Regions from separate parts of the Mycobacterium malmoense genome, predicted to be linked through region 1. Evidence: predicted binding sites of a transcription regulator. Region 1 holds the regulator's gene; each other region holds the start of a gene.
What was found. Region 1 encodes LexA, which represses DNA repair genes until DNA is damaged. Its sites were predicted from a motif close to CGAACANNTGTTCG; they were not measured.
Positions count from the first base shown of each region.

Region 1 (9,936 bases):
TCTGCGTGAACACCGGCACGATCCCGTCAAAGACGTTGCGCGAGGCGGTGCTTTACCTCACGGGGATGAATCAGCGCGAGCTCTACGGGGCGAGCTACCGGGTCAAAGACCGGATCACCCCGGCCGACCTGTTGGCGCGCACCCAGCACGTGATCGGCAAGGAAGTCGACGTGGTGCGCAACCAGTTGATGCGCAACCGAATCGACCTGCTGGTCGGGCACGGCCGATTCGTCGACCCGCACACCGTCGTCATCGAAGACCCGGGCCGCAGGGAGATGACCACCGTCACCGGCGAATACGTCGTCATCGCCACCGGCACCAGGCCGGCACGACCGTCCGGGGTCGAGTTCGACGAGGAACGGGTGCTCGACTCCGACGGGATCCTCGACCTCAAGTCGCTGCCGGCGTCGATGGTCGTCGTCGGTGCCGGTGTGATCGGCATCGAGTACGCCTCCATGTTCGCCGCGCTGGGCACCAAGGTCACCGTCGTGGAAAAGCGGGACGACATGCTGGACTTCTGCGACCCTGAGGTGGTCGAGGCGCTGAAGTTCCACCTGCGCGACCTGGCGGTGACCTTCCGGTTCGGCGAGGAGGTGACCGCGGTCGACGTCGGCTCCGCGGGCACCGTCACCACCCTGGCCAGCGGCAAGCAGATTCCCGCCGAGACGGTCATGTACTCCGCGGGACGCCAGGGTCAGACCGACCACCTCGACCTGCACAACGCCGGCCTGGAGGTCGAGGGCCGCGGACGGATCTGGGTCGACGACAAGTTCAAGACCAAGGTTGACCACATCTACGCCGTCGGCGACGTCATCGGCTTCCCCGCCCTGGCCGCGACCTCGATGGAGCAGGGGCGCCTGGCCGCCTACCACGCGTTCGGCGAGCCGACCGAAGGCATGACCGAGCTGCAGCCCATCGGCATTTATTCGATCCCCGAGATCTCCTATGTCGGAGCCACCGAGGTAGAGCTGACCAAGAACTCGATCCCCTACGAGGTGGGCGTGGCGCGGTACAAGGAACTGGCCCGCGGGCAGATCGCCGGCGACTCCTACGGCATGCTCAAGCTGCTGGTGTCCACCGAGGACCGCAAGCTGCTCGGGGTGCACATCTTCGGCACCAGCGCCACCGAGATGGTGCACATCGGGCAGGCCGTGATGGGCTGCGGCGGCACCGTCGACTACCTGGTGGACGCGGTGTTCAACTATCCGACGTTCTCCGAGGCCTACAAGGTCGCCGCGCTGGACGTGACGAACAAGATGCGGGCGCTCAGCCAGTTCCGCCGCTGACCGCACCGTCCCGCTTAGCAGGAGTCGTCGAGGTCGTTCGGCACGGGATCACCGGGACCGCCGGCGTCGGCGCGCTCCAGTAGCTGCGCGATGTGTTCGTCGAAAGGCGCCGAGTACGAAACGTTTTCGGCGCACCCGCCGCGCTCAAAACCACCGATCAGCCCGGTCAGCGTCGTACCGCTCACCCACGGCGCGCCGCTGGTGCCGCCCACCAGCCCTTCGCATGCCAACGAGGGGAAACCGCTGTCGTTGACCGAGGTGGCGGCCTGACAGCCGATCGGCGTGCCACCCACGCCGGCCGGATACCCCATCACCGTGACGTGGCTGCCGGGAGGCGGTGTGCTGCCCAGCGTCAGCGCCAGACCGACGTGCGACTCCACCGAACCACCGGCCTGGTTGCTGACCCGCGCAATCGCGTAATCGGCGTGCGGATCCTTGCCGGCAAGCCAGCGTGGGTCGAGATAGACGGCATCGGCCGTCCACACGTCGGCGGGCGCGGCGTCGCCGGCGAGACCGGGAACGAAGGATATTCGCGACGCCCCGGCCAGGCAGTGCGCCGCGGTGATCACCAGGCTCCCGCTCGCCGAATGCACCACGGAACCCGTGCAAACATGCAGGGTGCCACTGTCGAGGAAGATGGCGCCCACCCGCCTGTCCGGGTCCACCGGAGCCGCCACCACCGTTTGCTGGGGCTGGCTGAGGCGCTGCACCGGCCCGCCGGCCGGCGACGAGGACGTGGCGGGGGTCGACGCGTGCTCGAGCTGGCGGCACGACGTCAACACCATCCCCAGGCCGACCACCGGGCACAGCAATACCATCGGTAGGCGCATTTGGTTTCCATCATGCCTGACCACCGGGCGGCGCGTGCCCGTAGATTCGGGGGACACTGGTTAGGGCACCCTGGAGAGACGCCGAGAGGAGGAGACCCCGATGGCCCACCGTCAAAGCCCGGGCGACGAAGGCTACCAGCCAGGGCAGTCCGGCATGTACGAGCTCGAGTTCCCGGCACCCCAGTTGTCGACGGCCGACGGCCGCGGCCCGGTGTTGGTACACGCGTTGGAGGGCTTCTCCGACGCCGGTCACGCGATACGGCTGGCCGCTCGGCATCTGAGGGCCGCCCTGGACACCGAGCTTGTCGCGTCGTTCGCGATCGACGAATTGCTGGATTACCGCTCGCGGCGGCCGCTGATGACCTTCAAGACGGATCACTTCACCCATTACGACGATCCGGAGCTGAGCCTGTACGCGCTGCGCGACAGCGTCGGCACGCCGTTCCTGTTGCTGGCCGGCATGGAACCGGACCTGAAGTGGGAGCGGTTCATCACCGCGGTGCGGCTGCTGGCCGAGCGGCTGGGAGTGCGGCGAACCATCGGCCTGGGCACCGTCCCGATGGCGGTTCCCCACACCCGGCCGATCACGCTGACCGCACATTCCAACAACCGCGAACTGATCGCCGACTTCCAGCCGTGGATTTCCGAGATCCAGGTTCCCGGCAGCGCGTCCAACCTGTTGGAATACCGGATGGCCCAGCATGGCCACGAGGTCGTCGGATTCACCGTGCACGTCCCGCACTACCTGACGCAGACCGACTATCCCGCGGCCGCGCAGGCGTTGCTCGAGCAGGTGGCCAAGGCGGCGTCGCTGGAGCTGCCGCTGTCGGCGCTGTCGGAAGCGGCGGCGGAGATCCGGGCCAAGATCGACGAGCAGGTCCAGGCAAGCGCGGAGGTCGCCCAAGTGGTGGCCGCGCTCGAGCGCCAGTACGATGCCTTCATCGACGCTCAGGAGAACAGGTCGTTACTAAACCGCGACGAGGATCTGCCCAGCGGCGACGAGCTTGGCGCAGAGTTTGAGCGATTTCTGGCCCAGCAGGCGGAGAAGAAGTTCGGCGACGAAGACGACGAGCAGGGTTGAGCTTCCACAACAGTTCTACGAGCCCGTAGCTGGCCCGACGACAAGGTTGGCGAGATGACCGAGCGGAAGCGCAAGAGCAACCTTCGCCCGGTGCGTGAAGTGACGGCGCCCACGCTCGAATTTCGCACCATCCATGGTTACCGGCGGGCGTTCCGGATCGCCGGTTCCGGGCCGGCGATTCTGCTGATCCACGGCATCGGTGACAACTCCACCACCTGGAATGCCGTGCAGGCCAAGCTCGCCCAGCGGTTCACGGTCATAGCCCCGGATCTGCTGGGCCACGGGAAATCCGACAAGCCGCGCGCCGACTACTCGGTCGCCGCCTACGCGAACGGGATGCGTGACCTGCTGTCCGTGCTCGACATCGAGCGGGTGACCATCGTCGGTCATTCGCTCGGCGGCGGCGTGGCCATGCAATTCGCCTACCAGTTCCCGCATTTGGTCGAGCGGCTGATCCTGGTCGCCGCCGGCGGCGTCACCAAGGACGTCAACGTCGTCTTCCGGTTGGCCGCGCTGCCGATGGGCAGCGAGGCCCTGGCGTTGCTACGGCTCCCCCTGGTGCTGCCGGCGGTCCAGCTCGCGGGGCGGGTGGCCGGGCTGGCGATCGGATCGACGGGCCTGGGCCACGATCTGCCCAACGTGCTGCGGATCCTCGACGACCTGCCGGAACCGACGGCCTCGGCGGCGTTCAGCCGGACCCTGCGGGCGGTGGTGGACTGGCGCGGCCAGATCGTGACGATGCTGGACCGATGTTATTTGACCGAGGCCATTCCGGTGCAGATCGTCTGGGGCACCAGGGATGTGGTCGTCCCCGTGCGTCACGCGTGGATGGCGCACGCCGCGATGCCCGGCTCCCGCCTCGAGATCTTCGAAGGCTCCGGCCACTTCCCGTTCCACGACGACCCCGCCCGCTTTATCGACGTCGTCGAGCGCTTCATCGACACCACCGAGCCCGCCGAATACGACCAGGCCGCCCTGCGCGGGTTGCTCCGCGGCGGCGGCGGCGAGAAGACGGTCACGGGCCCCGCCGACACCCGCGTCGCCGTCCTGAACGCCATGGGTTCCGACGAACGCAGCGCTACCTGAGCGCGCGCCGTAGAGTCGGGCCATGGGTATCGACGTCGCGGTCCTGCGCGTGTTCACCGATCCGGAAGGGAATTTCGGTAATCCGCTCGCCGTGGTCGACGCCAGCCAGATCGAACCCTCGGGCCGGCAGCGGCTGGCGGCCCAATTGGGGTACAGCGAAACGGTTTTCGTCGATCTTCCGGCCGCCGGCTCGACCACCGCGCACGCCACCATTTACACCCCGCGGACCGAGCTTGCGTTCGCCGGGCATCCGACCGTCGGCGCGTCGTGGTGGCTGCGCGAGAGGGGCCGGCCGATCAACACATTGCAGGTGCCGGCCGGGATCGTGCAGGTGAGCTACGGCGTCGGCGCACGAGGCGACCGCACGGGCATCAGCGCACGCTCGGAATGGGCTCCGGAATTGGCCATCCACGAATTCGACTCAGTCGACGACCTTTTCGCCGCCGACCCGGCCGATTTTCCCGACGACACCGCACACTACCTGTGGACCTGGGCCGATCGGCCCGCCGGATCGCTGCGGGCCCGAATGTTCGCCGCCAACCTGGGTGTGCCGGAAGACGAAGCCACCGGGGCGGCGGCGATGCGGATCACCGACGTCCTCAGCCGCGACCTGCGCATCACCCAGGGCAAGGGATCGCTGATCGAAACCACATGGAACCCCGAAGGCTGGGTAGGGGTGGCCGGGCGCGTCGTCAACGACGGTGCCCGACGAATCGACTGACGCGAGAGCTCAGCGCCGCCGGTGCAGCACCGCGGCGAGGTGGTCCTGCAGGGGCTGCCCGACTGCGCCCATCCGCACCGAATACGAAAGCTCGTCGCCGTCGACGCGGAACGAACGGCCAAGCGCGGTAACCTCTTTGGCGGTTGGGGCCAACCCGATCGCCGTGGTCGACAGCTCGAGTTCGATGAGATCACCGGTCGCCGAATACGTGCCGACCTCGATCTCGGTGATGCCGCTCGGGTGGGCCAGAACCAGCTCCACGTGACCGGGTCGCGGCACGCGAAGATACCCCGTCTCGGCGTGCAGAGGTTTGCCGTCGGCCACCGCCCTGGTCTTCTGCGCGTAGGCCAGAAACGGTTTCCCGACATGGGAGAACACGGCTTCCTCGAGATACTCGAAGGGCTGGATCGTCGGGTACTTGCCCGTCCCGCGACCGGCCCAGGTCCCAAGCAGCGGTGCCAGCGCCTCGAGATCGGGGTGCAAGTCGGGCGACATGAAGACAGCCTAGCGACTCAGCCCCCGTCAGCTCGGGGTCGACACCTTGCGGTGCGCGCGCAGCGCCTGGATTTCGCGCTCGAAATCGTCCGCGGACGAGAACGACCGGTATACCGACGCGAACCGCAGGTACGCCACCTCGTCGAGGTCGCGCAACGGCCCGAGGATGGCCAGGCCGACCTCGTGGCTGGGGACCTCCGGCGAGCCGGCGGCACGCACGGTGTCTTCCACCTGCTGGGCCAGCAGGTGGAGCGCATCGTCGTCGACCTGGCGGCCCTGGCATGCCCGACGGACCCCGCTGACTACCTTCTCCCTGCTGAAAGGCTCGGTGACACCGCTGCGTTTCACGACGGCCAACACCGCGGTCTCCACGGTGGTGAAACGCCGGCCGCACTCGGGGCATGACCGGCGGCGCCGAATGGCCTGGCCTTCATCGGTTTCCCGCGAGTCGATCACCCGGGAATCGGGATGGCGGCAGAACGGACAGTGCATGACCGCTCCTTTGCCGCGCTGGCGTCCGGTTATCGCAGAACACTGACGAGCGTACCCGCGCGCTCCCCGGCGGGGCCAATGCGACCGCGACGCGCGCATGCCCGCCGCCGCGGGGATCGAGGAGCCCTGACGCAGAGCGGTTTTCGCGAGACACCGCGTCAGCCGACGGGCGCGATCAGGGTCTGGCCCGCGACCAGCGCCGGCGAGTTCAGGTCGTTGAGTTCGCGGATGCGCTCGGCAACCTGGCGAGCCGGCAGATCCGGCGCCACCCGGGCGGCGATGTCCTGAAGGGACTCCCCGGGTTCGACCCGCACCACGGCGAGCCGGTCGGGCACGCGGGCGGCCGATCCCGAGGGGTCGCCGTTGACCAGCTGGCCGACATTCGCGACCAACCCCAGCCACAGGGTGATCGCCCCGGCGGCCAGCGCCAGCCCCACAGTCGTCGCCAGCGTCACGGGCCGCCTGCGATGCGGCGCGACGGACATCGCGACGCCGGTGCCGTGGTAGCGCGGTGGCGCGCCCGGCGGCCTCGACGGGCCGGGCCTGCGAGACCGCGCCAGCCCATCCCGACCGGACCGAAGGCCCAGCGCCGGTCCGTTGACCGGGCGCCGAACGCTGCCGGTAAGCGGTGGGCCTGTGTGGATGCCTGTGTGGATGATTGTCATCTGCGTTCCTCCGGTCAACTCATTCTCGCTCGTGTGTTCGACTATAATCGCTCGCGTGTTCGAAACCCGAACATTTGAGCGAAGCGTGTCGGACGAGCGAAACGCTAGACCACACCACCGACAAGCCACCGACAAACCGGTCGGTGCGACCACTGACATGGGCCTCGAGTACCCGATATCGCCGAGAGTTACACGTTTGTTATTCGCCGGCCGCCACGGCCGGTCCGGCGGCAGCCGAGGGCCTTTGCGGGCCGTGACACGCCAAGTCGAACACATGTTTGATTCTTGGCTGCGATGCGGCTACATTCAGTGCATGAGCGACAGCAACGACACCCCATCGGCCGGCTCGGACGGCCGATTACGTTCCGTGGATCCATCGCTGACCGAACGGCAGCGCACCATTCTGAACGTCATCCGTACGTCGGTCACCAGCCGCGGTTACCCGCCGAGCATCAGGGAAATCGGCGACGCCGTCGGTCTGACGTCGACCTCCTCGGTGGCTCACCAGCTGCGCACCCTGGAGCGCAAGGGATACCTGCGCCGCGACCCCAACCGCCCCCGGGCAGTCGACGTCCGTGGCACCGAGGAGACCGCCGCCGCCGAGGCCGGTGTCCGTACCGAGGTCGCCGGCTCGGACGCCCTGCCGGAACCCACCTTTGTCCCCGTCCTCGGGCGCATCGCGGCCGGTGGACCGATCCTCGCCGAAGAAGCCGTCGAGGACGTCTTCCCGCTGCCTCGTGAGCTGGTCGGCGAGGGCACGCTCTTCCTGCTCAAGGTGGTGGGTGACTCGATGGTCGAGGCCGCGATCTGCGACGGCGACTGGGTGGTCGTGCGGCAGCAACACGTCGCCGACAACGGCGACATCGTCGCGGCCATGATCGACGGCGAGGCCACCGTGAAAACGTTCAAGCGCGCGGGCGGTCAGGTGTGGCTGATGCCGCACAACCCGGCGTTCGATCCCATACCCGGTAATGACGCCACCGTGCTCGGCAAGGTCGTCACGGTGATTCGCAAGGTCTAGCGCCCTGCCGCGGCGCGTTCGTTAGCGGCTCAGTCGGCCTTGATGAAGCCGTTGGCTTGCGCGACTTCTTCGCTGGACAGCCAGATTTCGGCGAGCGTGTCGTGATAGAGCTCGCTGCCCGGGGTGTAGTACAGGCCGAAGCGCGCACTGGCCTTGATCGGATATCCGTCGGGCACCTGGTATGGGTCCTCGAGCGGCAGGTGGATTGTCGGGCGCCCAGCGGGGCCCGGTGCCGCGTTGGCGGCTTCGGGGATCACTTCCAAGGCGTCTTCGGCGTCATCTTCGGCGTCGATGGCCGCGTGCCGCCCGGTTCTCGGCTGCGTGTCCGGCGCGACGGCAACCGGGACGACGGTGTCATCGGGAGCGGCGTCCGGATACCCGTCATCCGCGTAGCCAGCGTCGGCCTCCACATAGTCGGCTTCCACATAGTCGGCCTCCACATAGTCGGCTTCCACATAGTCAGCTTCTAGGTAGTCGGCCTCCTCCGAAGCTTCGGGGTAGCCGACTTCGGACAGTTCGGCCTCCGAGACGACGGGTATGGAATCGGTGTCCACCGCGTCGGGATTTTCCTCCTCGGATACGGGCCGCGCCTCGCCGCCGTAGGCGCCGGCGGTTGCGACGTCCTCGGCCAGGTCGGCGGCGGCTCCACGGCTCCAACTGACCCGCGCCGCGGGCCCGGCGTCCGGCGGCGGCTGGAGTTCCGGGGGGTGCAGGTCGCCGAGCGGCAGGTGCTCGGTGGCGAGATCGGCGTCATCGCGCCCCCAGTGCCCGTCGGCCGCGGCCTCGTAGCCGGCATCCGCGCCGCGCTCGGGCTCGTAGGCAGGGGTGTCACGGGCCGAGCGACGACGGCGCCACCCGGCTGCCACCACCACCAACAACACGACCAGCACCAGCACCGGAATAGCGGCGAGCAGCCACCACCAATGCCAGGTGAATGGCTTGGCATGGGAGGGCATCGCCGCCGTGCTTGGCTGGTTCTGCCCCGACACCTGCAGACCGGACAACAGCGGCGCCAGGTTTGCCGGATCGGTGGTGAACGTGTTTTTCGCCCGGTTCCACGAGATCTTGCCGCCGGTGAACTGCTGCGAGACCACGTCGCCGTCGACGGCCTGGTCGTCGACCGGGGCGCCCAGTTTGCCGGTAGGACCGCGGAGCTTGTCCCACGCGGCCTTCATGGCGCCCCGCACGACGAACGCGCCGTGGTCAGCGGTCCAGAAGATCACCGGCTTGTCGGCCGCGGAGAACGTGGCGATCCGGCTGGCATGTCCGATGCCGCCGTCGGACTCGTTGGCGGTGGGAAAACCCAGGTCGCTGCCGACCGGCCCGCCCAGCGACTCGTATTTGGCCAGGATGTCGCTCTCGACGGCGTTCGCGCCGGTGGCCGGGCTGAAGTACACCTTGCCGCCGGCGAAGTTTTGGGCGATTCCATCACCGCCGATGGGATACGGCCCACCCAGCTTGGCCCCGAGCGGACCGGCGGCGCCGCCGGCCGCGCGCCAGGCCATGTTGATGGCCGCCGTCGGATCGACCGTGACCTGCAGGCCCTTCAGCTGGTCGGCCAGCGCCGCCGGGTTGGTGGTGAACTCCTTGGTTTTTCGGTTCCAGGAGATCTCACCGCCGCTGAACTTCTGGGCGGTGGCTTCCCCGTCATAGGTTTCATCCTCGATCGGGGCGCCGAGGACCCCGCCGGAGCTGCCGAGTTTGTCCCACGCGGCGTTCAGCGCGCCGCGCACGACGAACGCGCCGTGGTCGGACGTCCAGAAGATCACCGGCTTGTCGCTGGCGGAGAAGGTGGCCACCCGGCTGTCCGGCCCCGCGAGGCCGGGAACTTCGTTGATGGTCGGAAATCCCAGATCGCTGCCGGCCGGACCGCCTAACGACTCGTATTTGTCCAGGACCGGCCCGTAAAGAAATTTGGCACCGGTGTCCGGGGTGTAGAACATCTTGCCGCCGTCGAAATCCAGGGCGAATCCGTCGCCTATCGCGTAGACATCGCCCTTCCTGGCGCCCAGCGGTGAACCGTCGCCGCCGGCCTTCTCCCATGCGGCCATGATGGCGGCCTCGGCGTCACCTATCGGAGACGCAGAGGCGGTGCTCGCCAGCAAGGCGGCGGTCGCCACCGTGGTCGCGATGCTGATCAGCGCGGTACCGACCAGCCTGCGCATTCGACCTCTCTGCCCGTTCACCAAGCCTCCCAGCCGACGGATAGGCCCCTACCTCTGGCCATGCCCGCACCCTGCAGACCCTGCGAGCGGTTCG
Region 1 is NZ_CP080999.1:1,891,544-1,901,479, reverse strand. Features, by position in the region: gene sthA (Si-specific NAD(P)(+) transhydrogenase) at 1-1,286, shown strand, start outside; gene K3U93_RS08890 (trypsin-like serine peptidase) at 1,301-2,116, opposite strand; gene K3U93_RS08885 (proteasome assembly chaperone family protein) at 2,217-3,197, shown strand; gene K3U93_RS08880 (alpha/beta fold hydrolase) at 3,252-4,283, shown strand; gene K3U93_RS08875 (PhzF family phenazine biosynthesis protein) at 4,306-5,004, shown strand; gene K3U93_RS08870 (peroxynitrite isomerase) at 5,014-5,499, opposite strand; gene nrdR (transcriptional regulator NrdR) at 5,527-5,991, opposite strand; gene K3U93_RS08860 (LysM peptidoglycan-binding domain-containing protein) at 6,150-6,656, opposite strand; gene lexA (transcriptional repressor LexA) at 6,970-7,677, shown strand; gene K3U93_RS08850 (LGFP repeat-containing protein) at 7,707-9,842, opposite strand.

Region 2 (9,936 bases), 670 kb from region 1:
GGCGCCCGCATCGGTCCCCGGGCGCTGATCCGCGACGGCGTGATCGGCGACGGCGCCGACATCGGCGCGCGCTGCGAGCTGCTGCGCGGCGCCCGCGTGTGGCCCGGCGTCGCCATTCCCGACGGCGGGATCCGCTACTCGTCCGACGTGTAGGCCTCTTCCGCCGAGCGTCACGCTAGCGTGACGCTGCGCGTCGACGGTCACGCTAGCGTGACGCTCGGCGGAAGAGGCGTGACGCTCGGCGGGCGGGGTGTCCAGCTCGGCGTCGGCGGTCACGCTAGCGTGACGCTCGCGTCGCGCGGGCGACGAGATAGGCGAGCGCGTGATCGGTGCCGGCCGGCAACGCGTCGGCCGGCCACCAGCGCAGGTCCTCCGACTCGTCGCTGATCGCGATCTGCGCGCCGGCCGGCGCGCGCGCCACGAACTGCAGGTCGAGGTGGCGGGTCGGCACACCCAGCGAGCAGGTGACCGGGTGCACGTGCACGGCGGCCAGGTCGGGCGCGATGCGCAGGCCGGCGACGCCGGATTCCTCGGTGGCCTCGCGCAACGCCGCGGCAACGACGTCGGCGTCGTCCTCGTCGCAGTGCCCGCCCAGTTGCACCCAGCGGCGCAGGCGGCGGTGCAAGGTCAGCAGCACCCGGTCGCCGGTGTCGTCGAGCACCAGCGCCGAGGCGGTGACGTGGCCCGGCACGCACTCGCGACGGCAGGCATCGGCGTGGCCCTGCACGAAGGCCAGCACGGCGTGCCGCAACGAATCCTGCGCCGGATCGGGCGCCCGCCAGTCGGTGAGGATCGAGATCGCCGAATCCCTGAGGCTCACCGCGATGCCTCCGCCATAACCGCGCCCGCGAACGTCTTCACTTGCGGATCAGCAAGTCCGCTACATCGGCCGGGTCGCGCAACCCAGCCGCTTCAGAGGCGTAGCCGATCGCGATGGCGCCCAACGGTTCCCAGTCGGCGGGTAGGTCGAGCTCGGCGCGGACCAGGTCGGCGGCGAAGATCGTCGAGCCGATCCAGCAGCTGCCCAGCCCGCGAACCGCCAGCCCGACCAGCAGCGCCTGCACGGCCGCCCCGACCGCGACGGTGAACATGGTGTGCTCGGCGCCGGCGCGGGCGGCATCCGGATAGGCGTGGGCGCCGTCGGGGACCAGGAACGGGATCACCACCTCCGGTGCGTCGTAGAGGATCTGGCCGCGCGCCACCCGCCGTTCGATCGCGTCGGCGGGCCGGCCGTCGCCGGCAAGGTCCGACCGCCACTTGCCTTTCATGCGGTCCAGCAGCCGGGTGCGGGTGGCCGGGTCCTGCAGCCACACGAAACGCACCGGCCGGGTGTGGTGGGGGGCCGGCGCGGTCAGGGCCTCGGCGACGGCGGCCTCGACCAGCCCCGGCGGCACCGGCTCGTCGCCGAACCGGCGCACCGACCGGCGCAGCAGCTGCGCCTGCCCGCGACCCAGCTCGATGGCCTCGGCGGTGCCGAGCCAGAACAGGTCTTCGGTGCCCGGCCGCAGCAGCCGCCGGGCCGTCGTGCCGTCGTCGGGCAGGTCAAGGCCGCGCACCACGGCCACCGGCATCGCGGTCAACTTGCCCTTGACCAGATCGGCTGCCGCCGCGATCTCGTCGGCGATCGCGATCTCGGTGACCACCAGCTCGTTGCCATACCGGTCGACGGCCCCCGAATAGCTGTGCAGCACAGCCAGACCCGCCGCGCCGACCGCCGCGTCGGTCTGGCCGTTGCGCCACGCGCGGCCCATCGTGTCGGTGATGACCACGGCGACGTCGACGCCGAGCCGCTCCCGCAGCCCGGCCCGCAGCGCCGCGGCGCTGGCGTCGGGATCGACCGGCAGCAGCGCCAATTCGTCGCTGCCGACGTTGGATCCGTCCACGCCGGCGGCGGCCTGGACCAGACCGAGCCGGTTCTCGGTGATCAGGGTCCGGCCCTTGCGCGCCAGCACGCGCACGGCTTCGTCGTCGACCAGCTTGCGGCGCAGCTCATCCCGCGCCTCGGCATCCCGCGGCGCCGGTACCAGCCGGCCCTCGCACTTGGACACCACCTTGCTGGTCACCACCACGACGTCCCCGTCGCGCAGCCAGGGCGCGGCCGCGGCGACGGCCGCACCCAGATCGTCGCCGGGCCGGAATTCGGGAAGCCCGGCGACGGGCAGGATCTCGATCGCCGAGCCGGTGCCATGCTCGGTCACGCTGCCAGGCCCGCGAGTTCCAGCCCGGCGCGCACCATCTCGGCCGTCGCCCGGGGGTCGCTCATCAACAGCGGTATCGCGCGCACCGAGACCCCCTCGACGTCGGCCTCATCACCCTCGTGCACCAGCCAGCAATCCAGTATCCCGGTGGCCCGGCGCGCCCCGTAATGCCGGCCGACCGCCTCCGCGGTGGACTTGACCCCGATCACCGAAAGGCAGGCATCGGCCATGCCGCGCAACGGCTTTCCACCGATGATCGGCGAGTAGCCGACGACCGGGGCCCGGGCCGCACGCAACGCGCCGCGAATGCCGGGCACGGCCAGGATGGCGCCGACGCTGACCACCGGGTTGGACGGCGCCAGCAAGATGACGTCGGCGTCGGCGATGGCGGCCACCGCTTCGGTTGTGGCGCTGGCATTTTCGGCGCCGACGAATGCGAAGCTGTGCGTCGGCACCTGGGCCCGGTAGCGCACCCACCACTCCTGGAAGTGGATTGCCCGACGGCCGTCGTCGGCCGGATCGGTGATCACCACGTGTGTCTCGCAGCGGTCATCGCTGGCCGGCAGCAACCGCGCGCCCGGTTGCCAGCGGTCGCACAGCGCGGTGGTGATCTGCGACAGCGGATAGCCGGCCCGCAGCATCTGGGTGCGCACCAGATGGGTGGCCAGGTCGCGGTCGCCCAGCGCGAACCAGTCCGGCTGGACGCCGTAGCGCGCCAATTCCTCCTTGGCGTGCCAGGTTTCGTCGCGGTGTCCCCACCCCCGCTGCGGGTCGACGCCTCCACCTAAGGTGTACATGCAGGTGTCCAAATCCGGACAGACGCGCAGCCCGTGGATCCAGGCGTCGTCGCCGACGTTGACGACCGCGGTTAGCTCATGGCAATCCGAGCCGTCGGCCGGGCCCCCCTGCGGCGCGAACTGACCCAGCGCGAGCAGCCGCTGGACCCCCAGCAGGAAGCGGGCGCCGCCGACCCCGCCGACGAGAACGGTGACCTTCACACCGCTCGACAGTACTGGGCGGTGGGCGATGTGATGGACACGCCGAGGGTCGAAAACAACAGAAACGCCGAAATTTCGTCACGAGATGATATGGAAATAGGTCATAACGCTTGACCCGGCAGGTCAACGAGTGTCTAATCACAACAGTGTCATTTCCCGGTTGGTCGCCGATTCCGGTGTCGCAGACCGAGATTCGATCACTTGTTCGAATTGTCTGTACATCAGAACAGTGGGAACTCACTGACTCACTCTCTCAATCAAAGCTGAGGAGGCGGACGAAGCATGTCTTACGAGCACCTTCGGGGCGTTATGACAGGCACACCGCACACCACTATTGGCTCGGCGCCGGCGGCTCAGGCGTTAAATGCCCGTCCGCACCTGACCGTGGTTCCCGATGCGCCAGTCGCATTCGAACCGGAGCCCTCGCCGCCGCCGACCACCGACCAATGGCAGGACCGCGCCCTGTGCGCGCAAACGGATCCCGAGGCCTTCTTCCCGGAGAAGGGCGGCTCGACACGTGAGGCCAAGAAGATCTGCCTCGGCTGCGAGGTGCGTCATGAATGCCTGGAGTACGCGCTGGCGCACGACGAGCGCTTCGGCATCTGGGGCGGCCTTTCCGAACGTGAGCGCCGCCGCCTCAAGCGCGGCATCATCTGACCATGGCGCGCGCCGCGGCGCAACGTTATTCGTCGTCGATCGTCGGATCGATGACCGAGGGCTCGACGTCCAAGTAGATGGCCACCTGAGCCACCAGGATTTCGTGCAGCAACTCGCCGAGTTCGATCGTGTCCTTGGCCCGTCGCTCAATTGGCTTGCGGAACAACACAATTCGTGCCCGCGTGGCGTTGCCACGGACGTCGACGCCGGCCGGGATCAAGCGGGCCAAAGCGATGGGTCCGTCGGCGATGACCTCGGGCGGCCACTGCACGCTGTCGGGGTCCTTGGCGGCGATGCGGGGGATTTCGTCGACCGCCACGTCGAGGTCGGCCACTCGTTCCTGCCAGCGCCGCTCGATGGGCTCGTAGGCCTCCAGCACGGCCATGTCGAACCGCTCGGCCCGGCTGCGCCATCCCGGCACCGTCGGCGGCAGCAGCGGGCCGCGCATGTCGCGGCCCCGTCGAGACCCGCGGTAGGAGGCCGATCGGTGCCGATCGTTTTGCGGGGAGCAGCGCGATTCGCCCACGCGCCGATGGTAACGGTTGCACATCGTGGGTCGAACAGATGCGCGTGTCCGGCGCTTCCGCGGCGTTTGTCCACGATAGCCTTTCGGTCGTGAACGTTCCCCGTCGCTGTTGCCGGCCCGGGTGTCCGCACTATGCCGTGGCGACCTTGACGTTCGTCTACTCGGACTCGACGGCGGTGGTGGGTCCACTCGCGACCGCGCGCGAACCGCATTCGTGGGACCTGTGCGTCGGCCATGCCGGCCGGATCACCGCGCCCCGCGGATGGGAACTCGTTCGCCACGCCGCCCCGTTGCCCACCCATCCCGACGAGGACGACCTGGTCGCCCTTGCCGACGCGGTGCGCGAGGGCCGCCCGGGCGATCGGGGCCTGCCCAACAACGGGGCCGCCGGCGCGCCGCGGAACGGCTGCGGCGGCTTTGAGGGTTTTGCCGATCCCCATGTCCAGCACGCCGGAGCCCACGCGACCGCGCCGAGCAGCGGGCTGCTCGCGCCGCCCGAGCGTCGTTCCGGGCGGCGCCGCGGACATCTGCGGGTGTTGCCCGACCCTGCCGACTAGTGCCGCCGCGGTGCCCCGTGCACCGTTGCGGCCCGTGTCTTACCGGGCCGATAGGCTGACGTCGAAGAGGGGGAACAACCCACGTCGTCAGGAGGTCCCCGCATGTCTCGGCCCGCCGCGACCGTTCGCCGTGTCATCAAGGCGTACGACGTGCGTGGGCTGGTCGGCGAAGAGCTCGACGGGCCGTTCGTCGCCGACGTCGGGGCCGCGTTCGCCAGGTTGATGCGCGCCGAGGGCGCGCGGCAGGTGGTCCTCGGCCACGACATGCGAGACAGCTCGCCGGCGCTGGCCGCCGCGTTCGCCACCGGGGTGACGGGCCAGGGCCTGGACGTGGTGCGGATCGGCTTGGCGTCCACCGATGAGCTCTATTTCGCCTCGGGGCTGCTGGAGTGCCCCGGCGCGATGTTCACCGCGAGCCACAACCCGGCGGCCTACAACGGCATCAAGCTGTGCCGGGCCGGCGCGAAACCCGTCGGCGCCGAGACCGGGCTGAGCGTCATCACCGACGACGTGATCGCCGGGGTCAAGCCGGGTGACGCGGCGCCCGGAACCGTCACCGACCGGGACGTGCTGGCCGACTACGGGAAATTCCTGCGTTCGCTGGTGAACACCTCCGGGCTGCGCCCCCTGCGGGTGGCCGTCGACGCCGGCAACGGCATGGCCGGCCTCACCGCGCCCGCCGTGCTCGGCCCGATCGAGTCGATCACCTTGCTGCCGTTGTACTTCGAACTCGACGGCTCGTTTCCCCACCACGAGGCCAACCCGCTCGACCCGGCCAACCTGGTGGACCTGCAGGCCTATGTGCGCGACACCGGCGCCGATATAGGGCTGGCCTTCGACGGGGACGCCGACCGGTGCTTCGTGGTCGACGAACGCGGCCGGCCCGTGGCGCCGTCGACGGTGACCGGCCTGGTGGCCGCCCGCGAGCTGGGCCGGGAGATCGGCGCCATGATCATCCACAACGTGATCACGTCGCGCGCGGTGCCCGAACTGGTCACCGAGCGCGGCGGCACGCCGCTGCGCTCACGGGTCGGGCACTCCTACATCAAGGCGCTGATGGCCGAGACCGGCGCGATTTTCGGCGGCGAACACTCGGCGCACTACTACTTCCGTGACTTCTGGGGCGCCGACTCCGGGATGCTCGCGGCGCTGTACGTGCTGGCCGCCCTCGGGGAGCAGCAACGGCCGCTCTCGGAGTTGACCGCCGACTACCAGCGCTACGAATCCTCCGGCGAGATCAACTTCACAGTGGCCGACGCGTCGTATTGTATTGACGCGGTGTTGAAGTCATTCGGCGGCCGGATCCAGTCCATCGATCACCTCGACGGGGTGACGGTCGATCTGGGCGACGGCAGCTGGTTCAACCTGCGCACCTCCAACACCGAGCCGTTGCTGCGGCTCAACGTGGAGGGTCGCAGCGTCGAGGACGTCGACGCTGTGGTCGCCCAGATCCGCGCCGAGATCGCGCAGGCCGCACCGTGAACGCCACCCGGGCGATCGATCTGGAAGACACCGAGGGCCTGCTCGCCGCCGACCGGGACGGCCTGCTGCGGGCCGCGTCGTCGGCGGGCGCGCAGGTGCGCGCGATTGCCGCGGCGGCCGACGAAGGCGCGCTGGACCCGCTGCGGGTGCACGACCGTCCGCGCAGCGTGGTCTGGGTGGCCGGCCGGGGGACCGCCGAGACCGCCGGCGCCATGCTGGCCGCGACGCGAAGCGGCGCGGCCTCCGAGCCGATCGCGGTCGCCAGCGAGGTGCCGCCGTGGGTCGGGCCGCTTGACGTGCTGATCGTCGCGGGCGACGACCCCGGTGATCCGGCGCTGGTCGCGGCCGCGGCGACCGGCGTGCGCCGCGGAGCGCGGGTGGTCGTGGCGGCACCGTACGAGGGTCCGCTGCGGGATACCACGGCGGGCCGGGTCGCCGTCCTGGAGCCGCGGGTGTGGGTTCGCGACGAGTTCGGATTGTGCCGTTACCTGGCGGCGGGCCTGGCCGTCTTGCAGACCGTGGACCCCAGACCGGGCGTCGACCTCGGGTTGCTCGCCGACGACCTGGACGCCGAGGCGCTGCGCAACAGCGCCAGCCGCCAGGTGTTCACCAATCCGGCTAAGACGATCGCCGCGCGCATGGCCGATTGCCACATGGCGCTGGCCGGCGACTGTGCCGCGACGCTGGCGCTGGCCCGGCACGGCAGCTCGGTGCTGCTGCGGGTCGCGCACCACGTGGCCGCCGCCACCGGGCTGGCGGACGCGGTGGTGGCGCTGCGCGCGATTTCCCAGTCGGGGGACGCCCCGTCCTCGGTGGATGCGCTCTTTCACGACGAAGAAATCGACGGGCCACTGCCCGAGCGGCTGCGGGTGCTGGCGCTCACGCTGGCCGGCGAGCGGACGGTAGTGGCCGCCCGGGTCGCCGGGCTCAACGAGGTCTACCTGATCACGGCCGAGGACGTGCCCGAAGCGCCCGGCGGTGTGGGCGGGTCCGGCGGTTTGGTCGGGACCCTGGCTCCGGGAGGCGCGGCAAGCCCCGAGCAGCAACTGGCAGTATTGGCCGTTCGGCTGGAGATGGCCGCCGTTTACATGCGACTGGTGCGGGGATAGTTAGAACAGTGGAATTGCTTCGCGGGGCGTTGCGGACGTACGCCTGGGGATCGCGCACCGCCATCGCCGAATTCACCGGGCGTCCGGTTCCGGCGGCTCACCCGGAGGCCGAGCTTTGGTTCGGCGCACACCCCGCCGACCCGGCGTGGCTGGAGACGGACCACGGTGAAGTCTCGTTGCTGGACGCGCTGGTCGCCGATCCGGAGGGGCAGCTCGGCCCGGCGTCGCGCGCCCGGTTCGGGGACGTGCTGCCATTCCTGGTCAAGGTGCTGGCGGCCGACGAACCGCTGTCGCTGCAAGCCCACCCCAGCGCCGAGCAGGCCGTCGAGGGCTACCTGCGTGAGGAGCGGCTGGGCATCCCGGTGAACTCGCCAGTCCGCAATTACCGCGACACCTCGCACAAGCCCGAGTTGTTGGTGGCGCTGCAGCCGTTCGAGGCGCTGGCCGGATTCCGCCAGGCGTCCCGGACCATCGAGCTGCTGCGGGCGCTGGCCGTCTCCGACCTCGACCCCTACATCGATTTGCTGAACGACCAGTCCGACGCCGACGGCCTGCGCGCGCTGTTCACCACCTGGATCACCGCGCCCCAGCCCGACATCGACGTGCTGGTGCCCGCCGTGCTGGACGGTGCCATCCAGTACGTCAGCTCCGGGGCGAAGGAATTCGCGGCCGAAGCCAAGACGGTGCTGGAACTTGGGGAACGCTATCCCGGGGACGCCGGGGTGCTGGCGGCGTTGCTGCTCAACCGCATCAGCCTGGCCCAGGGCGAGGCGATCTTCCTGTCGGCCGGCAACTTGCACACCTATCTGCACGGTTTCGCGGTCGAGGTAATGGCCAACTCCGACAACGTGTTACGCGGCGGCCTCACGCCCAAGCACGTCGACGTGCCCGAGCTGCTGCGGGTGCTGGACTTCACCCCCACCGCCGAGGCGCGGCTGCGGCCCCCCATCCGCCGCGAGGGGTTCGGGCAGGTTTACCAGACCCCGACCGACGAGTTCGCCGTCGCGCTGCTGGAGCTTGAGGGCGACTACCTGGGCCACGAGGTCGACGCGTCGTGCGGCCACGAGGGCCCGCAGATCCTGTTGTGCACCGAGGGCTCCACGGCGGTGCACGGCAAATCCGGGTCGCTCACGCTGGAACGCGGGATGGCCGCGTGGGTGGCGGCCGACGACGGCCCGATCCGGCTGCTCGCGCGGGAGCCCGCCAAGCTGTTCAGGGCGACCGTGGGGCTGTGACGGCCCGCCGCCGCTCGCGCAGCCACAGCCGCATGTTGTGCGCCACGGCCCGGCCGATGATCCGCGGCGGCGGGATCATGTACAGGGTGTCCAGCAGCGAGAACCGGCGCAAAAACCATTCCGCCAGAACGGGTTCGGTTTCCGCGGCGCCGAGGAATTGGTCGAACAGCGCACCGGACGGTCGCCACCACCAGGGGATGCGTCCCTTGGTGCTGGCGTGGTGGAAGGTGATGTCGCCGATCGCGTTCATCATCCACACCGGGTAGGTGGTCTTGGCGGTGGCCCGGTTCTGTTCCGCGGCCAGTCGCTCGTCCGGGAACCGCAGCGCGCGCCGCAGATGACCGGCCTGCAGCGACGTCATCGTCATGCCCTGCCCGAAGGTCGGATTGAAGCTCGCGACGGCGTCGCCGAACGGGACGATCCCGACGGGGAAACGGTCCAGCTTGTCGTACCGGTGCCACCTGCTGGCCGGAAACGCGTGAAATGCCGGCTCGCCAAGGGGTTCGGCCCGCGCCAGCGCGTCGGTGAAATGGGCGGGCAGCAGCTCGTCGGCCAGCGCGAGCATCGCGGGAAAGGTCGCCGGCGGTTGGGCGCCGGCCACCCCGAAGGTGGTCAGCACCCAGGTGCCGTCCTCGTAGCACAGCATGCCCAGCCCGACCGACCGGTCGTGGGCGGCGCCGGCGACCACCACCTTCTCCGCGATCAGGCCGCCGGGGATGCGGAAGCGGTGGGTGGCGTAGTGGATGCCGATGTCCATGGTTTGTTCGGCGGGACGCCGGAATCCCCACTGCGTCAACCACACCGGGAGCCGGGTGCCCCGGCCCGCCGCGTCGACGACGAGGTCGGCCGCCACGAACTCGGGGCGCCCGTCGGGGTCGGCGGGATCCAGCAGCACACCGGTCACCCGCCGCGGCGCGGAGTCGAACCGCGGCTGCCCGACGGAGCGCCGCACGATCTCGACGTTGTCGATGCCTTGGGCCCGTCGGCGCAGCTGCCACTCCAGATGCGGCCGGCTGGGCACGTAAGCCGTGAACTCGTCGCGCAACGTCTGCCCCACACCCAGGACGTGACCGGCGGCGCCGAAGTGGATGCAGTCGGGCCGGTTCTCCAGCATCGGTACGCCCGCGGCCACCATGTCCTTGAGCACGCCGGGGAACAGGCTCTCGAACTCCAT
Region 2 is NZ_CP080999.1:1,223,921-1,233,856, forward strand. Features, by position in the region: gene manB (mannose-1-phosphate guanylyltransferase) at 1-153, shown strand, start outside; gene K3U93_RS05765 (NUDIX hydrolase) at 278-820, opposite strand; gene K3U93_RS05770 (coenzyme F420-0:L-glutamate ligase) at 858-2,198, opposite strand; gene cofD (2-phospho-L-lactate transferase) at 2,195-3,196, opposite strand; gene K3U93_RS05780 (WhiB family transcriptional regulator) at 3,506-3,853, shown strand; gene K3U93_RS05785 (metallopeptidase family protein) at 3,879-4,301, opposite strand; gene K3U93_RS05790 (DUF3499 domain-containing protein) at 4,469-4,936, shown strand; gene K3U93_RS05795 (phosphomannomutase/phosphoglucomutase) at 5,039-6,418, shown strand; gene K3U93_RS05800 (TobH protein) at 6,415-7,527, shown strand; gene manA (mannose-6-phosphate isomerase, class I) at 7,536-8,762, shown strand; gene K3U93_RS05810 (FAD-dependent oxidoreductase) at 8,740-9,936, opposite strand, start outside.
Region 2: a site for LexA is predicted at 3,391-3,404, ahead of cofD (2-phospho-L-lactate transferase). Genes of this name have one in related genera too.

Region 3 (9,936 bases), 840 kb from region 1:
CGCGGCTCATCCACAAGTCCTGATCATCGCTTGGAATCGGCTGTTTTGATTCAACGCTTTAAGGGAGTCGAAATGACATTCAGGCTTACTCGCCATGGCGCTGCGATATTGGGTTGTGCTGCGGCGTTTGTTCTTTCTACTGCGGTTGCCAACGCTGATCCGCCTGACCCGCACCAGCCGGACATGACGAAGGGCTACTGCCCGGGTGGTCGATGGGGTTACGGCAATTTGGCCGTGTGCGACGGCGAGAAGTACCCCGACGGGTCGTTTTGGCACCAGTGGATGAAAACCTGGATAGCCGGCCCCCAGTTCTACTACGACTGCGTCGGCGGTGACGAACCCCTCCCGGGCCCGCCACCGCCCGGTGGCTGCAACGGGGCGATTCAGCCCGACCAGCCGGCCCCGCCCCCAACCTGATCTCGGGCGCCGTGGCCAGGCGGTGGGGCTGGCACAAGGCGCACGCCATCGCCAAAGCCGAAGGCCCCATGGTCAATCCCCAACGCACGCAACGATTATGGAAAGACGAACGGCTGCAACGTCCGACCAAGACCCGCAAACGGCCGGCCTGGGCCACAGTGCGGCGCCGGTAAACCGATTCCGATCGCCGACGCATCAGGTCGAATGGGAATGGACACCAGCGATCGCCCGTCAGCACCGCCCGGGTACGGTCACCGCGGACGCCCGCCCTCGTTGGGCGCCACCGGTAAGTGCGCGCGAGGCTCGCTTGCGGGGGCCGTTTTTCGTGAACAGCAGCACGGAGTCTCGGCTCAGCGCTTCCAGGCGCGCCATTCCCAGTTCGATACCAGCGGCAAGGCGCTCGATGTCGGACGCGGCGCGGTAGTCGGCGGTGATGCCGAATACCAGCTCATCGCCATAGCTCAGCACCGCGACCCCGGTGTTCAGCTGCAGGGTGGTCGGCGGGATCGGTAGCAAGCGCTCCACGGTTTGGCCCATCAGCCGTAGCCGATGGCGTGGCCCGGGCACGTTGGTGGCCAGAGTCACGATGTCGCTTTGCGGTAGCCGGGTTAGCAGTTGAAGTGCCTTGGCGCACAACACGGATGGCAGAAAGTCGGCGGCCTTGCTCCGGGGCTGCGTCTGGTTCAGCCGGCCATGCACCGCCCGCAGTCGCTGAATCGGATCATGCTGCTCGACGGGCAGATACGGCAGGGTAGCCGAGCGCGGCGGCGCCAGGGTGCGCAATGAGTCCGCACGTGGTTGTTCGCCGCGATGCAGCAGCATTTCCCGGAAGCCTTCGGTGACGACGGCGAGCGCAACGCCGTTGGTGCCGACGCCGAACTTGTGGCATACGCGGTCGACCACGGCCAGCGGCACGCGCACCGTGCTGTATCGCCGCATGGTGGTGGTCGGGCGGACAGTGCGCGCCGCTGGCCAGATCACCCCGATGGCGGTTGCGGCGTTCCCGGCCGTGCCGGTGACCGCGCGCGCCGCGACCCCGGCAGCCCACCCCAGGGCTTCGGCCCAACCCGGCCTGTGTGCCCGCGGTGGCAAAACCTCCTTGGCGCCAACGTGACTGGCGAAGGTATCGCCGTCGGCGTCGTCGCAAAGCCTGGCGAGCAGGTGGGCGGCCGAGTTGCCGTCGGCCATGCGGTGGTGGATCTTCATCAAGATCGCCCACCGGTTGCCTTTCAGACCCTCGATGACCCAGCACTCCCACAGCGGGCGGTCCGGGTCGAGGGGACGTTCCAGCGCGTGGGCGATGGCCCGGGACAGTTCGGCGTCATCGCCCGGGCGCGGAATCGCCACCCGACGCACGTGATGGGCGAGGTCGAATTGCGGATCGTCGATCCATTGCTGGTTGAACGGGTGCGCGCGCAATATTTGTGTGCACCGCGGTATCGACTGAATCCGTTCTGCCAGAAGCCGTTTCAGCAGCCGGCAATCGGGGACGGCGCCGTCGACGACGGCGACCGCGCCGGTCGCCAGGCTCGCGTGCTGATCGGGATCTTGAGCTTTGAGGAAAGCCGTATCCAGTGTCTTCGCCTGCGCCATGCCCAGCCCCCGCCGTCGTTTTTACCGTTGTACCAGTATCTGCGCGGCGCCTCATGCGCGGTAGCCTCCGCAGCGTTAAGACCTTGTTTAGGAGTTGAAGATCCGTTTAACAACCGTTGTCCTGAGCGGTGGTTAAATCGAACAAACATTCGATACACTGGCGGGTGTGGGCTGGTCTAATGGGCCGCCGAGCTGGGCGGAAATGGAGCGGGTGCTTGACGGCAAGCCGCGCCATGCCGGCGCGCCTGCGGAGCCCGAAGGGGAGGGTCCCCTGTCGCGCATGCGCGGGAAGTACCGCCCGCCGGATGACACCCGGCCGGCCCGCTCGTCCGTCGCTCATCCCGTCGCGTATGCCGAGCTGCACGCGCATTCGGCGTTCAGCTTTCTCGACGGGGCCAGCACGCCGGAGGAGCTGGTCGAGGAGGCCGCCCGGCTGGGCCTGCGCGCCCTAGCGCTGACCGACCACGACGGCCTGTACGGGGCGGTACGGTTCGCCGAGGCGGCCGCCGAACTCGACCTGCGCACCGTGTTCGGCGCCGAACTGTCGCTGGGCGGCGAGGCCCGCACCGAGCGGCCCGATCCGGCCGGCCCGCACCTGCTGGTGCTGGCCCGCGGCCCCGAGGGGTACCGGCGGCTGTCGCGGCAGCTGGCCGCGGCGCACCTGGCCGGCGGGGAGAAGGGCAAGCCGCGCTACGACCTCGACGCGCTGACCGAGGCGGCCGGCGGGCACTGGCACGTCCTGACCGGGTGCCGCAAAGGCGCTGTGCGCCAAGCGCTTTCCGAGGGTGGTCCGGACGCGGCGGGGCGGGCGCTGGCCGACCTGGTGGACCGGTTCGGCGCCGATCGGGTCAGCGTCGAGCTGACCCAGCACGGGCAGCCGCTCGACGACGAGCGCAACGCGGCGCTGGCCGCCCTCGCGCCGCGCTTCGATGTCGGCGTGGTCGCCACCACCGGGGCGCATTTCGCGGGGCCGTCGCGGCGCCGGCTGGCGATGGCGATGGGCGCGATCCGGGCCCGGCAGTCCCTGGACTCCGCCGCGGGGTGGCTGGCCCCGCTGGGCGGCTCGCACCTGCGGTCCGGCGAGGAGATGGCCCGGCTGTTCGCGCAGCGGCCCGACGCGGTGACCGCCGCCGCCGAACTCGGCGAGCGGTGTGCGTTCGGGCTCGACCTCATCGCACCGCAGCTGCCGCCGTTCGACGTGCCCGACGGGCACACCGAGGACAGCTGGCTGCGGCACTTGGCCATGGCGGGTGCGCGCGACCGCTACGGAACGCCCGAGAGCGCCCCCGAAGCGTACGCCCAGATCGAGCATGAGCTGAAAGTCATTGCGCAGCTGACGTTTCCCGGATACTTCCTGGTGGTGCACGACATCGCCCGGTTCTGCCGAGACAACAACATCCTGTGCCAGGGCAGGGGATCGGCGGCCAATTCCGCCGTCTGCTACGCCCTCGGCGTCACCGCGGTGGATCCGGTGGACAACGGGCTATTGTTCGAGCGCTTCCTGTCGCCCGACCGCGACGGGCCGCCCGACATCGACATCGACATCGAGTCGGACCAACGGGAAAAGGTCATCCAGTACGTCTACGACAAATACGGTCGCGACACCGCCGCCCAGGTCGCCAACGTCATCACCTACCGGTCGCGGATCGCGGTGCGCGACATGGCCCGCGCCCTGGGCTTCTCGCAGGGGCAGCAGGACGCGTGGAGCAAGCAGATCGGCCACTGGAACGGGTCGGCCGATTCACCGGAAATCGAGGGCATTCCCGAGCCGGTGATCGATTTGGCGAACCAGATCCGGAATCTCCCGCGGCACATGGGCATTCACTCCGGCGGCATGGTGATCTGCGACCGCCCGATCGCCGATGTGTGCCCGGTGGAGTGGGCACGCATGGCCAACCGCAGCGTCCTGCAGTGGGACAAAGACGATTGCGCGGCAATCGGTTTGGTGAAGTTCGACCTGCTCGGGCTGGGCATGCTCTCGGCGCTGCACTACATGATCGACCTGCTGGCCGAACACAAGGGCATCGAGGTGGACCTGGCCAAGCTGGACCTCTCCGAGCCTGCGGTGTACGAGATGTTACAGCGCGCCGATTCCGTCGGCGTGTTCCAGGTGGAGTCGCGCGCGCAGATGGCCACCCTGCCCAGGCTCAGGCCGCGGGAGTTCTACGACCTGGTGGTCGAGGTCGCGCTGATCCGGCCCGGCCCCATTCAGGGCGGGTCGGTACACCCCTACATTCGGCGGCGCAACAAACTCGACAAGGTCGACTACGACCACCCGTCCATGAAACCGGCGCTGCTAAAGACGTTGGGAGTCCCGCTGTTTCAGGAACAGTTGATGCAGCTCGCGGTCGACTGCGCCGGCTTCACCGCGGCCGAGGCCGACCAGCTGCGCCGCGCCGTGGGCTCCAAGCGCTCGGCCGAACGTATGCGCCGGCTGCGCGGCCGGTTCTACGATGGCATGCGCAGGCTGCACGGCGCCCCCGACGAGGTGATCCACCGGATCTACGAAAAGCTGGAGGCCTTCGCCAATTTCGGCTTCCCCGAAAGCCACGCGCTGAGTTTCGCGTCGCTGGTGTTCTACTCGTCGTGGTTCAAGCTGCACCACCCGGCGGCGTTCTGCGCCGCTTTGTTGCGCGCCCAGCCGATGGGCTTCTATTCGCCGCAGTCGCTGGTGGCCGACGCGCGCCGGCATGGTGTCGCGGTGCACGGGCCGGACGTCAACGCCAGCCTGGCGCACGCCACCCTCGAGAATGTCGGGACGGAGGTCCGCCTCGGCCTGGGCGCCGTCCGCCACATCGGCGGCGACCTCGCGCAGCGGCTGGTCGAGGAGCGAAAGGCCAACGGCCCGTTCGCTTCCCTGCTGGACCTGGCATCCCGGCTGCAGCTTTCCGTGCCGCAGACCGAGGCGCTGGCGACGGCCGGGGCGCTGGGCTGCTTCGGGATGTCGCGGCGGGAGGCGCTGTGGGCGGCCGGGGCGGCCGCCACCCAACGCCCGGACCGGCTGCCCGGGGTGGGCTCGTCGTCGCACATCCCGGCACTGCCGGGGATGAGCGGGCTGGAGCTGGCCGCCGCCGACGTGTGGGCCACCGGCGTCTCCCCGGACAGCTATCCGACGCAGTTCCTGCGGGCCGACCTGGACGCGCTGGGCGTGGTGCCCGCCGGGAAGCTGCTCGGCGTGCCCGACGGCGACCGCGTGCTGATCGCCGGCGCGGTCACCCACCGGCAGCGGCCCGGGACGGCGCAGGGGGTGACGTTTCTCAACCTCGAGGACGAGACCGGGATGGTCAACGTGCTCTGCACGCCGGGGGTGTGGGCGCGACACCGCAAGCTGGCGAACACCGCGCCCGCGCTGCTGATCCGCGGGCAGGTCCAAAACGCCAGCGGCGCAATCACCGTCGTCGCCGAGCGGTTAGGCCGCATCTCCCTGAGGGTCGGCTCGAAGTCTCGCGACTTCCGTTGACCCCGCTGTGCCGAGCGTGCGCAGAATGCCAACAATCCTCGGCGTGTCGTGTGCAAACACGCACGCTCGGCGAGAAGAGCTAGGCGGGCGTCGTCCACACCTTGGTCGGGGTGATCGTCAGCCGGGTGCTGTAGGAGCCCATCGCCTCGGTCAGGCCGAATCTCTCGGCTTCCTCGCCGTACTTCGCCCAGTACGGCTCGTCCTTTCGGCAGTCGACGTCGGTGGCGTCCACCGCCGCGATGCCGGCGATGACGATGATCCCGCCGCCGTTGCCGTCGGAATCCAGGTTCAGGCTCACCTGGGGACGCGCCTTGATGTGGGCGACCTTGGCCGCCCGCGGCTGGGAATACACCGTCAGCCCGGCGCCGTCAAAGTAGAACCAGACCAGCCGCGGGACCGGTTGCCCGGACTTGGCGACGGTGGTTAGCCACCCGTAGTGGTCGGACGTCAGCCTGCTGGAAACCTCTTGTGTCAGTTCGACGCTCATGAGGGCAAATGTAGTCTCCACACATGACCCTCAACCTGTCCGTCGACGAAGTACTGACCACCACCCGCTCGGTCCGCAAACGCCTCGACTTCGACCGGCCGGTGGGCCGCGACGTGCTGATGGAATGCCTCGAACTGGCGCTGCAGGCGCCCACCGGTTCCAACGCGCAGGGCTGGCAATGGGTGTTCGTCGAGGACGCCGGCAAGAAGAAGGCGATCGCCGACATCTACCTGGCCAACGCCCGCGGCTATCTCAGCCTGCCCTCGCCGGAATACCCCGAGGGGGACACGCGTGGCGAGCGGATGGGCAAGGTCCGCGATTCCGCGACCTATCTCGCCGAGCACATGCACGAGGCGCCCGTGCTGATGATCCCCTGCCTGGAGGGCCGGGTGGAGCGGGCGCCGCTGGGGCTGAGCGCGTCGTTCTGGGCCTCGCTGTTCCCGGCGGTCTGGAGCTTCTGCCTGGCGCTGCGCTCGCGGGGGCTGGGCACCTGCTGGACCACGCTGCACCTGCTGGACGACGGCGAAAAGCGGGCGGCCGAGGTGCTGGGCATCCCGTACGACACGTACAGCCAGGGCGGGCTGTTCCCGATCGCCTACACCAAGGGCACCGACTTTCGCCCGGCCAAGCGGCTGCCCGCCGAGCGGGTCACGCACTGGAACGCCTGGTAACCAGCGTGTGCTCGAAGGTGCGCAGAATGCCGCTTACTCGCGGCGTGTCGTGTACAGACACGCACGCTCGCGAAGCTGAGAGCGGCCGCTAGACCGCTCCCGCGTAGGCGTGCTGGCGCCAGGCCTCGTATACCGCGATCGCCGCGGCGTTGGACAGGTTCAGCGAGCGCCGGCCCGCCAGCATGGGGATGCGCACCCGCTCGGTGATGTGCGCGTCGGCCAGGGTCGCCGCGTCCAGCCCGTCGGGTTCCGGCCCGAACATCAACACGTCGCCGGCCCGGTAGCCGATATCGGCAAACGAGGTGGTCGCGTGCGTGGTGAACGCGACCACCCGCGCGGGCGCCAGCGCATCCCACGCAGCCTGCAGCGACGCGTGCACGGTGACCGAGGCGAGGTCGTGGTAGTCCAGGCCGGCCCGCCGCAGCTTGGGTTCGGACAGGTCGAAGCCCAGCGGCTCGACCAGATGTAATTCGGCGCCGGTCGCCGCCGCCGTCCGGATGGCGTTGCCCGTGTTGGGCGCGATGCGCGGGGTAACGAACATCAGCTTGAACATCTGCCGATCATGACAAAGCCAACCCGGGCCCTCCCCGCCGCGTGTTTGCCAGGGTCGCCCGCCGGCGTAGGGCACCGCCCGGGCGGGCTCTGTCTGCTCAGTAAGGATTCTGGTGGGCTGGGCCACGGGCTGTCATACTCGTCGGATTGCCACGTTTACACGCTCGCGCCCCTCTGCGCGGCGCGGGGCAGGTGCGAATAAAGCAGGAAGTCTCATGAGCCTCTCGTTTCACCGAGCGCTGGCCGGGCTGCCGGCCGCTAGCGCGTGACCATGTTCACCCGCCCGGCCAATCCGGCCGAGGCGGCCCCACCCGAGTCCACACACGCCCCCACCGCCGAGGCGGCGCCGGCCAAACGTCCACCGGCCTGGTCGCCGACCAACTGGCCGGTCCGCTACAAAGTCTTGGCGATCGTGCTGGTGCCGCTGGTCTTGGCGACGGCTTTCGGCGCCTTGCGCGTCAGGGACGCGATGGCCAATTCCGGCGGCCTCAAGCTGGCCGCCGCCCGCGCCGACGTGCTGCCGGCGATCACCAAATACATGTCGGCGTTGGACGTCGCCTTGCTGGCCGGCTCCACCGGACGCGACGTCGAGGGCGCCAAGAAAAACTACGAGGCCCGCAAGTACGAGCTGCAGACGCGGCTGGCCGACACCGACGTGACCCCCGACGTCCGATCGGGGGTGAGCACCCTGCTGAACGGCGGCCAGGGGCTGCTGGACAAGGTGGCGGACAACAGCATTGGTTTGCGGGACCGGGTGACCACCTACGCCCCGATCCTGTTGACGGCCGAGGACGTCATCAACGCGTCGGTGCGCGTCGAGGACGAGCGGATCCGCGCCGAGGCGCAGGGATTGAGCCGGGCGGTCGGCGCCCGCGGGCAGATGACGATGCAGGAAATCCTGGTGACCCGGGGCGCCGACCTGCCCGAGCCGCAGTTGCGGACTTCGATGATTACCCTGGCCGGCACCGAGCCGTCGACCCTGTTCGGGATGAGCGAAGTGCTCGGCGCCGGGTCGCCCGACGCCAAGACGCTGCAGCAGCAAATGGTGACCCGGATGGCGATCATGTCCGATCCGGCCAGCGTGCTCGCCGACAACCCCGACCTGCTGCGCTCGATCCAGACCACCGACGGAATCGCCGAACAGATCGTCACCGACGCCACGGCGTCGGTGACCAAGTCGGTGCACGCCCAGGCCGCCGATCGCCGCGACGCCGCGATCCTCGACGCCGTCCTGGTGCTGGCCGCCATCGTGATCGCGTTGGGCATCGTGCTGCTGGTGGCGCGCGCGCTGGTGCGGCCGCTGCGCGTCCTGCGCGACGGCGCGCTCAAGGTCGCCCACACCGACCTTGAGGAGGAGATCGCCCGGGTCAAAGCCGGTGGCACCGAACCGATTCCGCAGCCGCTGCCGGTGTACACCACCGAGGAGATCGGCCAGGTCGCCCACGCGGTCGACGAGCTGCACACGCAGGCCCTGCTGCTCGCCGGCGACGAGGCACGGCTGCGATTGCTGGTCAACGACATGTTCGAGACCATGTCGCGGCGCAGCCGCTCGCTGGTCGACCAGCAGCTGGCGCTGATCGACCGGCTGGAGCGCAACGAGGAGGATCCCGAACGCCTCGACAACCTGTTCCGGCTGGATCACCTGGCGGCCCGGCTGCGTCGCAACAGCGCCAACCTGCTGGTGCTGGCGGGCGCGCAGCTCGCGCGTGACCAGCGCGAGCCCGTGCCGCTGTCGACGGTGGTCAACGCCGCGGTGTCCGAGGTCGAGGACTACCGCCGGGTCGAGATCGCCGGCCTGCCCGACTGCGCACTGATCGGCGCGGCGGCCGGCGGCGTCATCCACCTGTTCGCCGAGCTGATCGACAACGCCCTGCGCTACTCGCCGCCGACGACGCCCGTCCGGGTCTCCGCGGCACGTGGCGGCCTTCATGCCCAGGCCGGGGTGGTGCTGCGGATCGCCGACGCCGGCCTGGGCATGAACGACGCCGATCGGCGCATCGCCAACATGCGGCTGCAGGCCGGCGGCGACGTCACCCCCGACAACGCGCGCCACATGGGTCTTTTCGTGGTCGGCCGGATCGCCGCCCGGCACGGCATCCGGGTGGGGCTGCGCGGCCCGGCGGCCAACGAGACGGGTTCCGGCACGACCGCCGAGATCTACCTGCCGCCGACGGTGCTCGAGGGCGCGACCGTGGCCGGGCCGGCAGAGCCGCGGGGCGCCCGGGCGGGGGCCGTCTCGTCGCCGAGTGCCAAACTCGCCAGCGTGATCGCCCCGCCGGAAGCCGCCGGACCGCACGCCGCCGCGCTCGACACGGTGAACCAGAACGGTTCCGAAAACTCCGGACCGTCGGTCACGTTGTTGCCGCGCCGCAGCCCGGGTTCCAGCGGCATCACCGACGTTCCCACCCCGCCCACCGAGCAGCGGCCCCGCCGCGAGCTTCCCACTCCCTGGTGGGAGAGCGGGCAACAGGCCACGCAGGCGCCGGCCGCGGCGGCATCGGACACGTCGGCGTTTTTCGCCGCGCGGTCGAAAGACACTGGCAATCGGGCGGAAACCCCCGCCGTCAAGCCCGCGAGCCCGGCCGCCGGTCCCGGTGACGACGTGATCTACCGGCGGATGCTCGCGGAGATGCTGGGCGACCCGCACGACCTGGTCAACAGCCCGGACCTGGATTGGCAGTCGGTGTGGGACCGCGGCTGGACGCTGGCCGCCGAAGCCGAGGACAAGCCCGTCGAGGCGCACACCGCCAGACACG
Region 3 is NZ_CP080999.1:1,049,334-1,059,269, forward strand. Features, by position in the region: gene K3U93_RS04995 (hypothetical protein) at 73-417, shown strand; gene K3U93_RS05000 (wax ester/triacylglycerol synthase family O-acyltransferase) at 649-2,010, opposite strand; gene K3U93_RS05005 (error-prone DNA polymerase) at 2,177-5,470, shown strand; gene K3U93_RS05010 (TIGR03667 family PPOX class F420-dependent oxidoreductase) at 5,550-5,957, opposite strand; gene K3U93_RS05015 (nitroreductase family protein) at 5,981-6,628, shown strand; gene K3U93_RS05020 (tRNA (cytidine(34)-2'-O)-methyltransferase) at 6,717-7,181, opposite strand; gene K3U93_RS05025 (sensor histidine kinase) at 7,446-9,936, shown strand, end outside.
Region 3: a site for LexA is predicted at 2,149-2,162, ahead of K3U93_RS05005 (error-prone DNA polymerase). Genes of this name have one in related genera too.